Linked DNA regions of Paenarthrobacter nicotinovorans. The protein of the gene in region 1 interacts with the protein of each later gene in a pairwise test. Links are inferred from orthologs where the notes say so. Each region holds a gene or a part of one and is shown in the gene's direction. Other genes may lie near its edges.

Region 1 (5,588 bases):
ACGTGGTGCACGCACCCTGGTCATCGCCGAAGAGGGCGACGAGTCGGTCAAGGACTACGCAGAGCATGTCTTCTACGTACCGGAGACGCCCACGCTGCTCATGCCGCTGCTCACCACGGTTCCGTTGCAGATCTTTGCTGCCGAACTGGCCGGGGCGAAGGGATACGACGTCGATCAGCCGCGTAACCTCGCCAAGAGCGTGACCGTAGAATAACGGCATGATTGTTGGCATTGGCGTAGACGTCGTAGATATTGAGCGGTTTGGCCGGCAGCTTGAACGGACTCCCGGGCTGAGGGATCGCCTGTTTGTGCCCGCCGAGCGTGAACTCAACACACGTTCCTTGGCTGCCCGTTTCGCGGCCAAGGAAGCAGTGGCCAAGGTCCTGGGCGCACCGGCAGGCATGAACTGGCAGGATTGCTGGATCGGCCTTGACCAGAATGGTCCAACCATCCAGGTCAAGGGAACTGTGCTTGCCGTCGCTGAGGCCAAGGGCGTCAAGCGTTGGCACCTGTCGATGAGCCACGACGGCGGCATCGCCACGGCAACCGTCCTCGCTGAGGGCTAGACGGACACTTAAACAATGATCAGCGCCTTCACCGGACAACAGATCAGGGACACGGAACAGCCGCTCCTGGACTCCGGTGAGGGCGCTGTTCTTATGCAACGGGCAGCGTACGGCCTCGCCCAGGCCGTGATCCGTGAGCTGAAGAAAAAACGCCGGTTGGCCGGTGCATGCGTCACGGTTCTCGCCGGCAAAGGCAACAACGGCGGCGATGGCCTCTATGCTGCCGCGTATCTCGCCCGACGCGGAATGCGTGCGACGGCGGTACTCGCCGGCGATTCCGTCCACGCGGAAGCATTGGCTGCTCTTCTCGCCGCAGGTGGGCGGGTTTTGCAGCTCGGTCCTTCAAATGCCGAAGAGCTCGCTGTTCTGTGTGCCGGTGAGGACGTGATCATCGACGCCCTGCTGGGTACCGGCGCCCGCGGGGGATTGCGCGAAGCCCCGGCCGAGCTGATTGCCGCGCTGCAGGAACTCGGACCACGGCTGGTTGTCGCCTGTGACGTCCCAAGCGGGCTGGATGCAGGCACCGGGGAGGTCCACTGGCCCGTGCTGGATGCCGATGTCACGGTCACGTTCGGTGGTGTCAAGGCAGGGCTCCTGACCGATCCAGGTGAGGGCTGCGCGGGGCGGGTGGAACTGGTGCAGATCGGCATCGAGGCCGCGCTTCAGGACCAGGCGCCGGAGTTGCGCCGCCTGACCGACCCGGACCTTGGCGCCTTGCTGCCCCGCCCCGGCCGGAGATCACATAAATACTCCCGCGGTGTCCTGGGAATTGTTGCAGGTTCGTCCCGTTTTGCCGGCGCCGCTGTCCTGGGTGTGCACGCCGCAGCCCTCGCCGGGGTGGGCATGGTGCGCTACGTCGGCCCCGGGTCCGCGGCGCGAATGGTTCTCTCCCGGACCCCGGAGGCCTTGTGGGAGGACAAGGATCCGGGCCGGGTCCAGGCATGGGTAGTGGGTCCGGGCGTCGACGGGGAAGAGCAATTGGGCCGTGCAGGGGCTGCCGTGGAGGCGGCCCTGGGCCATGACCTTCCGGTAGTGGTCGATGCCGGGGCGCTGAGCCTCCTCCCGGAACGTTGCCCGCCCCAATGGATCCTTACCCCGCACGCCGGCGAACTTGCGTCCTTGCTGGATTCGCTGCCGTCCACGGGCGAAGTTGCGGTGACCCGGGCCGACGTCGAATCCCGGCCCCTGCACTTCGTACGCCAGGCGGCCCAACAAACCGGAGCCACAGTGCTCCTGAAGGGTGCCACGACACTTGTGGCGTCGCCGTCGGGAATTGTTTTCAGCCAGTCGGAGGGCATCCCCTGGATGGCGACCGCCGGCAGCGGCGATGTCCTGGCCGGAGTGCTGGGAGCGTTGCTGGCTCAGGCCGCTGAAGAGATAGGCGGCGACGACGGCGCGTATGCCGGCCTGGGCCTGGACCCTGCGGACCGCTGGGCTGCTGTGGCGGCCGTGGCGGCGGGCATCCACGGCAGGGCAGGTGCCCTGGCGTCGACGGATTGCGACGGTGGCCCCCTTACAGCCTCGGCAATTGCTGCGGCTGTGCCGCGCGTTATTGGTTCGCTCAGCGCGGAATACGACCGAACAATACCGTAAGGTTACTGTCGTTGTCAGGGTACTGAGTAGGCTTGCAACAGTTGTTCGCATCATCAAGAGGAGAACGCATGGAAGTCTGGCCTGGATCGGCTTATCCGCTGGGTGCCACCTTTGACGGCACCGGCACCAACTTCGCGCTTTTCAGCGAGAAGGCCGAAAAAGTGGAGTTGTGTCTCTTTGACGACGACGGCGGCGAAGTCCGCGTAGACGTTACCGAGGTAGATGGTTACGTATGGCACTGCTACCTTCCGCAGGTGCAGCCGGGACAGAAGTACGGCTACCGGGTTCACGGGCCCTACGATCCCGACGCCGGTCAGCGTTTCAACCCCAACAAACTGCTGCTGGATCCGTACGCAAAAGCCATCCACCGGCAGATCGACTGGGATCCGTCCCTTTTCTCCTACAACCTGGGAGACCCCGATTCGCGGAACGATGAGGACTCAGCGCCGCACATGATGCTTGGCGTCGTCATCAACCCGTTCTTCGATTGGGACGGCGACAAGCTCCTGAGGATTCCCTACCACAAGTCGGTCATCTATGAGGCCCACGTCAAAGGCTTGACCCAGCTGCACCCGGAAGTCCCCGAAGAGCAGCGCGGCACCTACGCCGGCGTGGCACACCCCGCGGTCATCTCGCACCTGCAGAAGCTCGGGATCACCGCAATCGAACTGATGCCGGTGCACCAGTTCGTCAACGACGGCATCCTGCAGGACAAGGGCCTGAACAACTACTGGGGCTACAACACCATTGGTTTCTTCGCGCCCCACAACAGCTACAGCTCCAAGGGCGACACCGGCCAGCAGGTCCAGGACTTCAAAGCCATGGTCCGTGCGCTGCACACCGCGGGAATCGAAGTCATCCTGGACGTTGTGTACAACCACACCGCCGAAGGCAACCACCTGGGACCCACGTTGTCGTTCAAGGGCATCGACAACTCCGCGTATTACCGCTTGGTGGAAGATGACCAGAAGTACTACATGGACTACACGGGTACGGGCAACTCGCTGAACGTCCGCAGCCCGCACTCCCTGCAGCTGCTGATGGACTCCCTCCGCTACTGGGTCACGGAAATGCACGTCGACGGCTTCCGCTTCGACCTCGCCTCCACCCTGGCACGCGAGTTCTACGACGTTGACAAACTCTCCACCTTCTTCGAACTCATCCAGCAGGATCCCGTGGTTTCGCAGGTAAAGCTCATTGCCGAACCGTGGGACGTTGGTCCCGGTGGTTACCAGGTTGGCAACTTCCCGCCGCAGTGGACGGAATGGAACGGCCAGTACCGCGATACCGTCCGTGACTTCTGGCGCGGGGAACCCTCGACTCTGGGCGAATTCGCTTCCCGGCTGACCGGGTCGGCTGACCTGTACGAACACTCAGGCCGGCGGCCGGTGGCATCGATCAACTTCGTCACCGCCCACGATGGCTTCACGCTGGCAGACCTCGTCTCCTACAACGAGAAACACAACGAGGCCAACGGCGAAGACAACAACGACGGCGAGTCCCACAACCGTTCATGGAACTGCGGCGAGGAGGGGCCGACAGACAACCCCATCGTCCTCGGCTTGCGGGCGCGTCAGCAGCGGAACTTCATTGCCTCCCTGTTCCTGTCGCAGGGCGTTCCCATGCTGCTGCACGGTGATGAACTTGGCAGGACGCAGAACGGCAACAACAACGGCTACTGCCAGGATTCCGAACTTACGTGGATCAACTGGGACAACGTGGACCAGCCCCTGATCGAATTCACCGCGGCCGTGAGCGCACTGCGTGCCAAGCACCCCAGTCTGCGGCGCAGCCGGTTCTTCGATGGACGCCCTGTCCTGCGTGGGGAGGGCGAGCGGCTCCCGGACATCGTATGGCTGGATGCTGACGCCAGCACCATGAGTCCCTCGGATTGGGATGAAGCCCTGGGCCGCTCCGTTGGCGTGTTCCTGAACGGTGACGGCATCCATGGCCGCGACAATCAGGGCCGCCGCATTACAGACGTCAACTTCCTGCTGTACTTCAACGCCGACCAGGAAGACGTCGACTTCCGGATTCCCTCGGATGAATACGCGCCGGCCTGGGATGTCATGATCGATACTGCCGGAGAGGGAGCCGAAGCGGGCGTCATCAAGCCCGACCAGATCCTTTCCGTTGGCGGTAAGTCGCTGGTGGTCCTCCGTGCGCACAGCACTCCCGAGATCGAGCCGGACCACTCCGTCGCTGCCTCGCTTGCAGCATTGACGCAGACGAGCACCCCTGAAACGGCCTCGATTACGGCTCCCGCCGTCACGTCGCTGCCGTATGACTACAAGGGCCCCGACGAAGGGGACGACGCCGGCGAAGCTGCGGAAGCGGGCGAGGTTACGGAAGCGGGCGAGGCGAAGGAGACCGAATCATGAGGACGCCGGTCTCCACCTACCGTCTCCAGATCCGTCCCGGCTTCACCTTGCAGGATGCCGCCGGACTCACGGGTTACCTGCACTCCCTGGGCGTCGATTGGGTGTACGTCTCGCCCATCCTGACCGCGGAGCAGGGCTCGGACCACGGCTATGACGTGACCGATCCCTCCACGGTGGACCCCTCCCGGGGTGGCCCCGAGGGTTTGGCTGCCCTGACCAGGGCCGCCAAGGACAACGGCATGGGAATTCTTGCCGACATCGTGCCCAACCACATGGGTGTTGCTACTCCCAAGCAGAACGCCTGGTGGTGGAACCTCCTGAAAGACGGGCGGGATTCCAAATACGCCGAGGCCTTCGACGTGGACTGGGAATTCGGCGGCGGCAAGATCCGGATCCCGGTCCTGGGCAGCGACGACGACCTCGACCAGCTCAAGCTGGTGGACGGCGAACTGCACTACTACGACCACCGCTTCCCCTTGGCCGAAGGAACGTTCGCCTCAGGAGACAGCCCCAAGGATGTCCACTCGCGCCAGCACTACGAATTGATCGGATGGCGGCGGGCAGATGCGGATCTGAACTATCGCCGATTCTTCGCCGTGAATACCCTGGCCGGCATCCGGGTCGAAATTCCCTGGGTGTTCGACGAGTCGCACGCCGAGGTTGTCCGCTGGTTCCACGAAGGACTGGTGGACGGACTCAGGATCGACCATCCGGATGGGCTTGCCGATCCGGAAGGCTACCTTGCCAGGCTTCGCGAGGCGACCGGGGGCGCTTACCTGCTTGTGGAGAAAATCCTCGAACCCGGCGAGCAACTTCCGGAGACTTTCAGCTGCGAAGGAACAACCGGTTATGACGCCCTCGCGGACGTAGACCGCCTGTTCGTGGATCCAACCGCCGAGGAATACCTCAATTCCCTGGACGCACGGTTGCGGAACTCGGAGAAAGCGGCCGATTACGCCGAGATGATCCATGGGACCAAGCGGCGGATCGCTGACGGCATCCTGCGTTCAGAGATCCTGCGGCTTGCCCGCTTGGTACCGGTCTCCCT
Region 2 (5,501 bases), 2.2 Mb from region 1 along the record:
GCGCGGGCCCGCGAAAGGGGCGCCGCATGCGTAAGCCAGGTGCCGGCGTCGTGCGTTCCGCTGTCCTGTTGCCGGCGGCCCTGGCGGCCGCGCTCCTGCTGGGCGGTTGTGCCGGGACGCCGAAGATGGACGTGAAAGCCAGCTGCGATTTCCTCAACAACGACGCCTTCAAACCGGACGGCAACCAGCAGCAGCAATCCAAGCAGATCGCTGAGCATTACCACCAGATCGCGGACAAGCTGGCTCCGGAGATCGGCGACCCCATCAAGGAGATGGCCGTGATCATGGATAAGGCTGCAGCGTCGTCGCTGGGCGCGGCCACCCAGGAGCAGCAGGAAAAACTCAAGGTGCAGTTCAATAAGATCGGCGAATACTGCAAGTAGGCAGGTCACGCCGCGTCATCGGCTAATCTGGAGCGGTGACCCTGCGCTTTTATGACACCGCTTCCGCCGAAGTCCGCGACTTCGTTCCCCTCGAAGACGGCAAGGCCAGCGTGTACTACTGCGGGGCCACCGTCCAGGGAATGCCCCACGTGGGCCACGTGCGGTCCGCGATCGCCTTCGACCAGCTGACCCGTTGGCTCGAATTCCGTGGCCTCCGTGTCACCGTGGTGCGCAACGTCACCGACATCGACGACAAGATCCTGGCCAAGTCCGCCCAGTCGTTCGGCCCGGACTGGGACGCCGAACCCTCCGCACGGCAGAACGAAGAATGGTGGGCCCTGGCCTACCGCTACGAGCAGGAATTCGAGAACGCCTACGAATCCCTCGGCGTCCAGAGCCCCACCTACGAGCCGCGGGCCACCGGACATATCCCGGAAATGCACGCGCTCATCCAGCGACTCATCGACCGGGGCCACGCCTACCCCGCGCCGGACGACTCGGGCGATGTCTACTTCGACGTGCGCTCGTGGAGCAAGTACGGCTCCCTGACGCGGCAGAACATCGACGACATGCAGGGCGCCCCCGACGTCGAAGCCCAGTTCGTCAGCCGGAAGCGCGATCCCCGCGACTTCGCACTGTGGAAGGGCTACAAGGAAGGCGAACCGGAGTCCGCGAGCTGGGCGTCGCCGTGGGGTGCGGGCCGTCCGGGCTGGCACCTTGAATGCTCCGCGATGGTCACCAAGTACCTTGGTGCGCGCTTCGACATCCACGGCGGGGGATTGGACCTGCGCTTCCCGCACCACGAGAACGAGATGGCCCAGTCGCAGGCCGCCGGCGACGAATTCGCCAACTTCTGGATGCACAACGGCATGGTCACGTACGAGGGCGAAAAGATGTCCAAGTCCATCGGCAACACCGTGAGCCCGGCAGAGATGCTCGACCTCGCCTCACCGCGGGTCGTCCGCTACTACCTCGGCCAGGCACACTACCGCTCGGTGCTCGATTACCGGCCCACGTCGCTGCAGGAGGCCGCGGCCGCCGTCGAACGCATTGACGGATTCATTTCTAAAGCGTCCGCCAAAGTTCCCGGCAGGTCAGGCGCGGACGTGGCACCGCAGGCCAACATGCCCGCCGCGTTCACTGCTGCAATGGATGACGACCTCAACGTCCCGCAAGCCCTCGGCGTGCTGCACGAAACCGTCCGCGCGGGCAACACAGCCCTAGCGAGCGGTGACCTGGACGGCGCCAAGGCGGCCCTTTACGGCGTGCTGTCCATGACCGAGGTGCTGGGGCTGGACGCAGTGAAGCAACCCGAAGCCGTGCAGGGCCGTGAGCATGCCGCGCTGAAGGTCCTCGTGGACGCACAGCTCCAGGCCCGCGCTGCCGCAAGGGCCAACAAGGACTGGGCAGCCTCCGACGCGATTCGCGACACACTCGCCGCCGCCGGCGTCGTCGTCGAAGATGGTGCGGACGGGGCCACCTGGAGCCTCAAACGCGACTGACAAACGGGCGCTGCGGCCGAATTGCATCGGGTCAGTAGACTTGATTCCAGACTTACTCACAAAATCAAGGATGGAATCTCATGGCCAACAATGGTCGCCGGTCGGTCAAGAACAAGAAGGGCCCCTCCACCGGAACCGGTGGCCATGGCCGCAAGGCTCTGGAAGGCAAGGGTCCCACACCCAAGGCGGAGGACCGCACCTACCACAAGGCGTACAAGAACAAGCAGCTCGCTGAGCGCTCGGCCGCCAAGCGCGGACCGGCACGTCCGGGCGGCGCCGGCGCCCGCTCCGGCCCCAAGGGCCGCGCCACCGAGGAACTGGTCACCGGCCGTAACTCCGTGGTCGAAGCCCTGCGTGCCGGCATCCCTGCCAAGGCACTGCACGTAGCCATCCGGATTGAAATGGATGACCGCGTCAAGGAGTCCCTCAAGCTCGCGGCCGAGCGCGGCATCCCGCTGCTGGAAACCGGCAAGCCCGAGCTGGACCGCATGACCGAGGACGCCGTCCACCAAGGACTCGTGCTGCAGATCCCGCCGTACGAATACGAGGACGCCTACGACCTCGCCGAGCAGACCCTCGCCAAGTGGAAGAAGGGGCACATTTCCAATGCGCCGATCTTCGTGGCTTTGGACGGCATTACCGATCCCCGCAACCTCGGCGCCATCATCCGCTCCGTCTCCGCGTTCAGCGGGCACGGCGTGATCGTACCCGAGCGTCGTTCCGTGGGCGTCACCGCGTCCGCATGGAAGACCAGCGCTGGTGCCGCTGTCCGCGTACCGGTGGCCCGCGCGTCGAACCTCAACAACGCGCTCAAGCAGTTCAAGAACATGGGCATCTACGTCCTGGGACTGGACGGCGACGGCGACGTCTCGCTGCCCGACCTCACGGTCGCCACCGAACCGGTCTGCATCGTGGTTGGTTCCGAAGGCAAGGGCCTCAGCAGGCTCGTGCGCGAAAACTGCGACCAGATCGTCTCCATCCCGATCGACTCCGCCATGGAGTCTCTCAACGCATCCATGGCCGTCGGCATCTCGCTGTACGAAGTGTCGAGGCAACGCTCCGCCCAGTAAGCAGTGCCCAAGGCGGTGGTCGCAGACGCGACCGCCGCCTTTCGCATGCCCGATGCTTCCTCACGTTCCGCGTGCTTGGGCCGGTCGCTTGCTCACGTTCCGCGTGCTTGAGCCTGATGCTTGCTCACGTTCCGCGTGTTTGGGTCGGTCGCTTGCTCATGTTCCGCGTGCTTGAGCCTGATGCTTGCTCATGTTCCGCGTGCTTGAGCCTGATGCTTGCTCATGTTCCGCGTGCTTGAGCCTGATGCTTGCTCACGTTCCGCGTGCTTGAGCCTGATGCTTGCTCACGTTCCGCGTGCTTGAGCCTGATGCTTGCTCACGTCCCGCTTGTTTGGGCCGGTCGCTTGCTCACGTCCCGCTTGTTTGGGCCGGTCGCTTGCTCACGTCCCGCTTGTTTGGGCCGGTCGCTTGCTCACGTTCTCACCCTTTAGGCCGCTCTGGAATCACGACGGCGACAGCGGCCTCGGTTGGTCCACCCGCCTGAGCGCCAATCGCTCGGACGTAGACCGCCTGGCGTCCTGCCTTTTAGCGGTTCGATTCCTGACCGCGAATAGACCAAAGGCAGCATTGGCCCCACAGCCAAAAGTTGAGGGAGGGTTGGCGGGAAGCACGCGGAAAGTGAGCGAGCGTCGGCGGGAAGCCTTAGGGATGTGAGTGAGCGTCGATGTGAAGCACGGGGGATGTGAGGGAGCGTCGATGTGAAGCACGGGGGATGTGAGTGAGTGTCGATGTGAAGCACGGCGGATGTGAGGGAGGGTCGGCGGGAAGCCTTAGGGATGTGAGCGAGGGTCAGAAGTCGCGGCGGTTGGCCAGGACGGGGAGCTTCTGCCGGGCGTCGTCCACGACTGCGGCATCGAGGTCGGCGAAGATCAGGCCCGGCTCACCTTCGAGGGCTTCCAGAACCTGGCCGAAGGGGGACACGACGGCGGAGTACCCGACTCCCGTGGGGGCGGCACCCTTGGCTTCAATTCCCTGAGTGGCTGGATCACCCTGGCCGCAGGCGAGGACGAACGTAGTGGTGTCCACTGCGCGGGCACGTGCCAGGAGCTGCCACTGATCGGCCTTCCCCGGACCAGCTCCCCAGGACGCCGAAACGATGTTCACCACGGCACCGCGCTGGGCGTTGGCAGTGAACAGGGCGGGGAATCGGATGTCGTAGCAGGTGGCCAAACCAAAGGTGAGGCCGCCGGCGTCGAACGTCACGGGTTCTGTACCGGCCTCAACGGTGTCCGATTCAGCGAAGCCGAACGCATCGAAAAGGTGGATCTTGTCGTAGCTGGCGTCGACGCCGGGCCCGGTGGCGAGAAGGGTGTTGCGCACACGCGGCGCCCCGGACTCCGCAGCAGCGCCGGGCGTGAACATGCCCGCCACGATGACCAGCTGCAGCTCCTCGGCGATGGCACGAACACGGCCTGCCCAGGGACCGTCCAGCGGTTCCGCGATGTCCAACAGTGAATTGCCGAACGCGCGCATCATCGCCTCGGGGAAGACCACCAGGCCGGCCCCACCATCCTTGGCACGCCGCGCGTACTCCTCCAGGAGACGCAGGTTTTCGGCCAGGTCGCGGCCTGAGATGACTTGGGCGAGTGCCACGCGCACGATAGAACCTCCACTTCTCTGCCTCCCAGTATGCCAAGGAACACAAAATCGCTGCCTCGAACGTCGTCATATGGGCTGCGGGCACTGCACATACCGGGCGTGGAACTAAACTTGCCTTCAATGGTTATGCCTATCTTTGACACAACAGCTGCCGTCGACGCGTCGCGGCCACGACCCCTCGGACTGAGCACGCCCCAGCCCGGTCTTACGGATGCGGAGAGAACGCAAAACCAGGAAGTAAACGTCGCAGTCTTCGCGCCGGACCTGGAACGGGTGGAGATCGTGTTCCAAGCGCCGGGCGAACCGTGGCGCGCCCGGATACTTCCCAACATCGAAGACGACGTGCATTTCGGGCTGGTGGGCGGCTTCCCTCCGGGCACGCGCTATGGTTTCCGCGCGGCGCCCTTGGAAGACGTGCTGCCCATGTCGGTTCCGGCGCTGGACCCGGATGACGACGGCGGACAGAGGCTCCTGCTCGATCCCTACGGTCGCGCCGTGGATCAGCATGGCGAGTTCCTGACGAGTGTCCACGTGGACACCGGCTTTGACTGGGGTGAGGACAAACCGCCCCGGACCCCCATGCGGACTTCGGTCATTTATGAGGCCCACGTCCGCGGCCAGACGATGCTTCACCCGGAAATTCCCGAGCACCTCCGCGGCACGTATGCCGGGATGGCGCACCCTGTGATGATCCAGCACCTCACCGAGCTGGGCATTACCGCCGTGCAGCTGCTGCCCATCCATTTCCACTTGGATGAATCGCACCTCCAGGACCTCGGCATGACCAATTACTGGGGTTACAACACCGCGGCCTTTTTCGCCCCGCATTCGGACTACGCCACGGAAGCTGCCCGCAACGCAGGTCCCCACGCTGTGCAGGACGAACTCAAGGGCATGGTCAAGCTCCTGCACGCGGCCGGGATCGAAGTCATCCTGGACGTGGTCTA

The links. The genes of interacting proteins can lie anywhere in the genome.
Region 2: the proteins of JMY29_RS13935 (region 1) and rlmB interact in binary tests that used the Escherichia coli proteins (3 or more experiments, as listed by UniProt). The link is inferred for Paenarthrobacter nicotinovorans from one-to-one orthologs.

The regions. Positions count from the first base shown.
Region 1 is NZ_CP089293.1:3,001,110-3,006,697, reverse strand. The notes cover bases 1-2,870. They hold JMY29_RS13935 (NAD(P)H-hydrate dehydratase), read left to right. Parts: upstream 1-581; coding sequence 582-2,159; downstream 2,160-2,870. Other genes in these bases: glgX (glycogen debranching protein GlgX), read left to right, coding at 2,228-2,870; JMY29_RS13940 (holo-ACP synthase), read left to right, coding at 219-566; glmS (glutamine--fructose-6-phosphate transaminase (isomerizing)), read left to right, coding at 1-214. Outside these bases: more of glgX, read left to right, coding at 2,871-4,540; treY (malto-oligosyltrehalose synthase), read left to right, coding at 4,537-5,588. UniProt on the Escherichia coli protein: Bifunctional enzyme that catalyzes the epimerization of the S- and R-forms of NAD(P)HX and the dehydration of the S-form of NAD(P)HX at the expense of ADP, which is converted to AMP.
Region 2 is NZ_CP089293.1:817,573-823,073, forward strand. What follows is about bases 1,178-3,960. They hold rlmB (23S rRNA (guanosine(2251)-2'-O)-methyltransferase RlmB), read left to right. Parts: upstream 1,178-1,965; coding sequence 1,966-2,955; downstream 2,956-3,960. Other genes in these bases: cysS (cysteine--tRNA ligase), read left to right, coding at 1,178-1,885; JMY29_RS04000 (carbon-nitrogen hydrolase family protein), read right to left, coding at 3,745-3,960. Also shown: ispF (2-C-methyl-D-erythritol 2,4-cyclodiphosphate synthase), read left to right, coding at 1-34; JMY29_RS03985 (hypothetical protein), read left to right, coding at 27-383; more of cysS, read left to right, coding at 419-1,177; more of JMY29_RS04000, read right to left, coding at 3,961-4,554; glycogen debranching protein GlgX, read left to right, coding at 4,675-5,501. UniProt on the Escherichia coli protein: Specifically methylates the ribose of guanosine 2251 in 23S rRNA.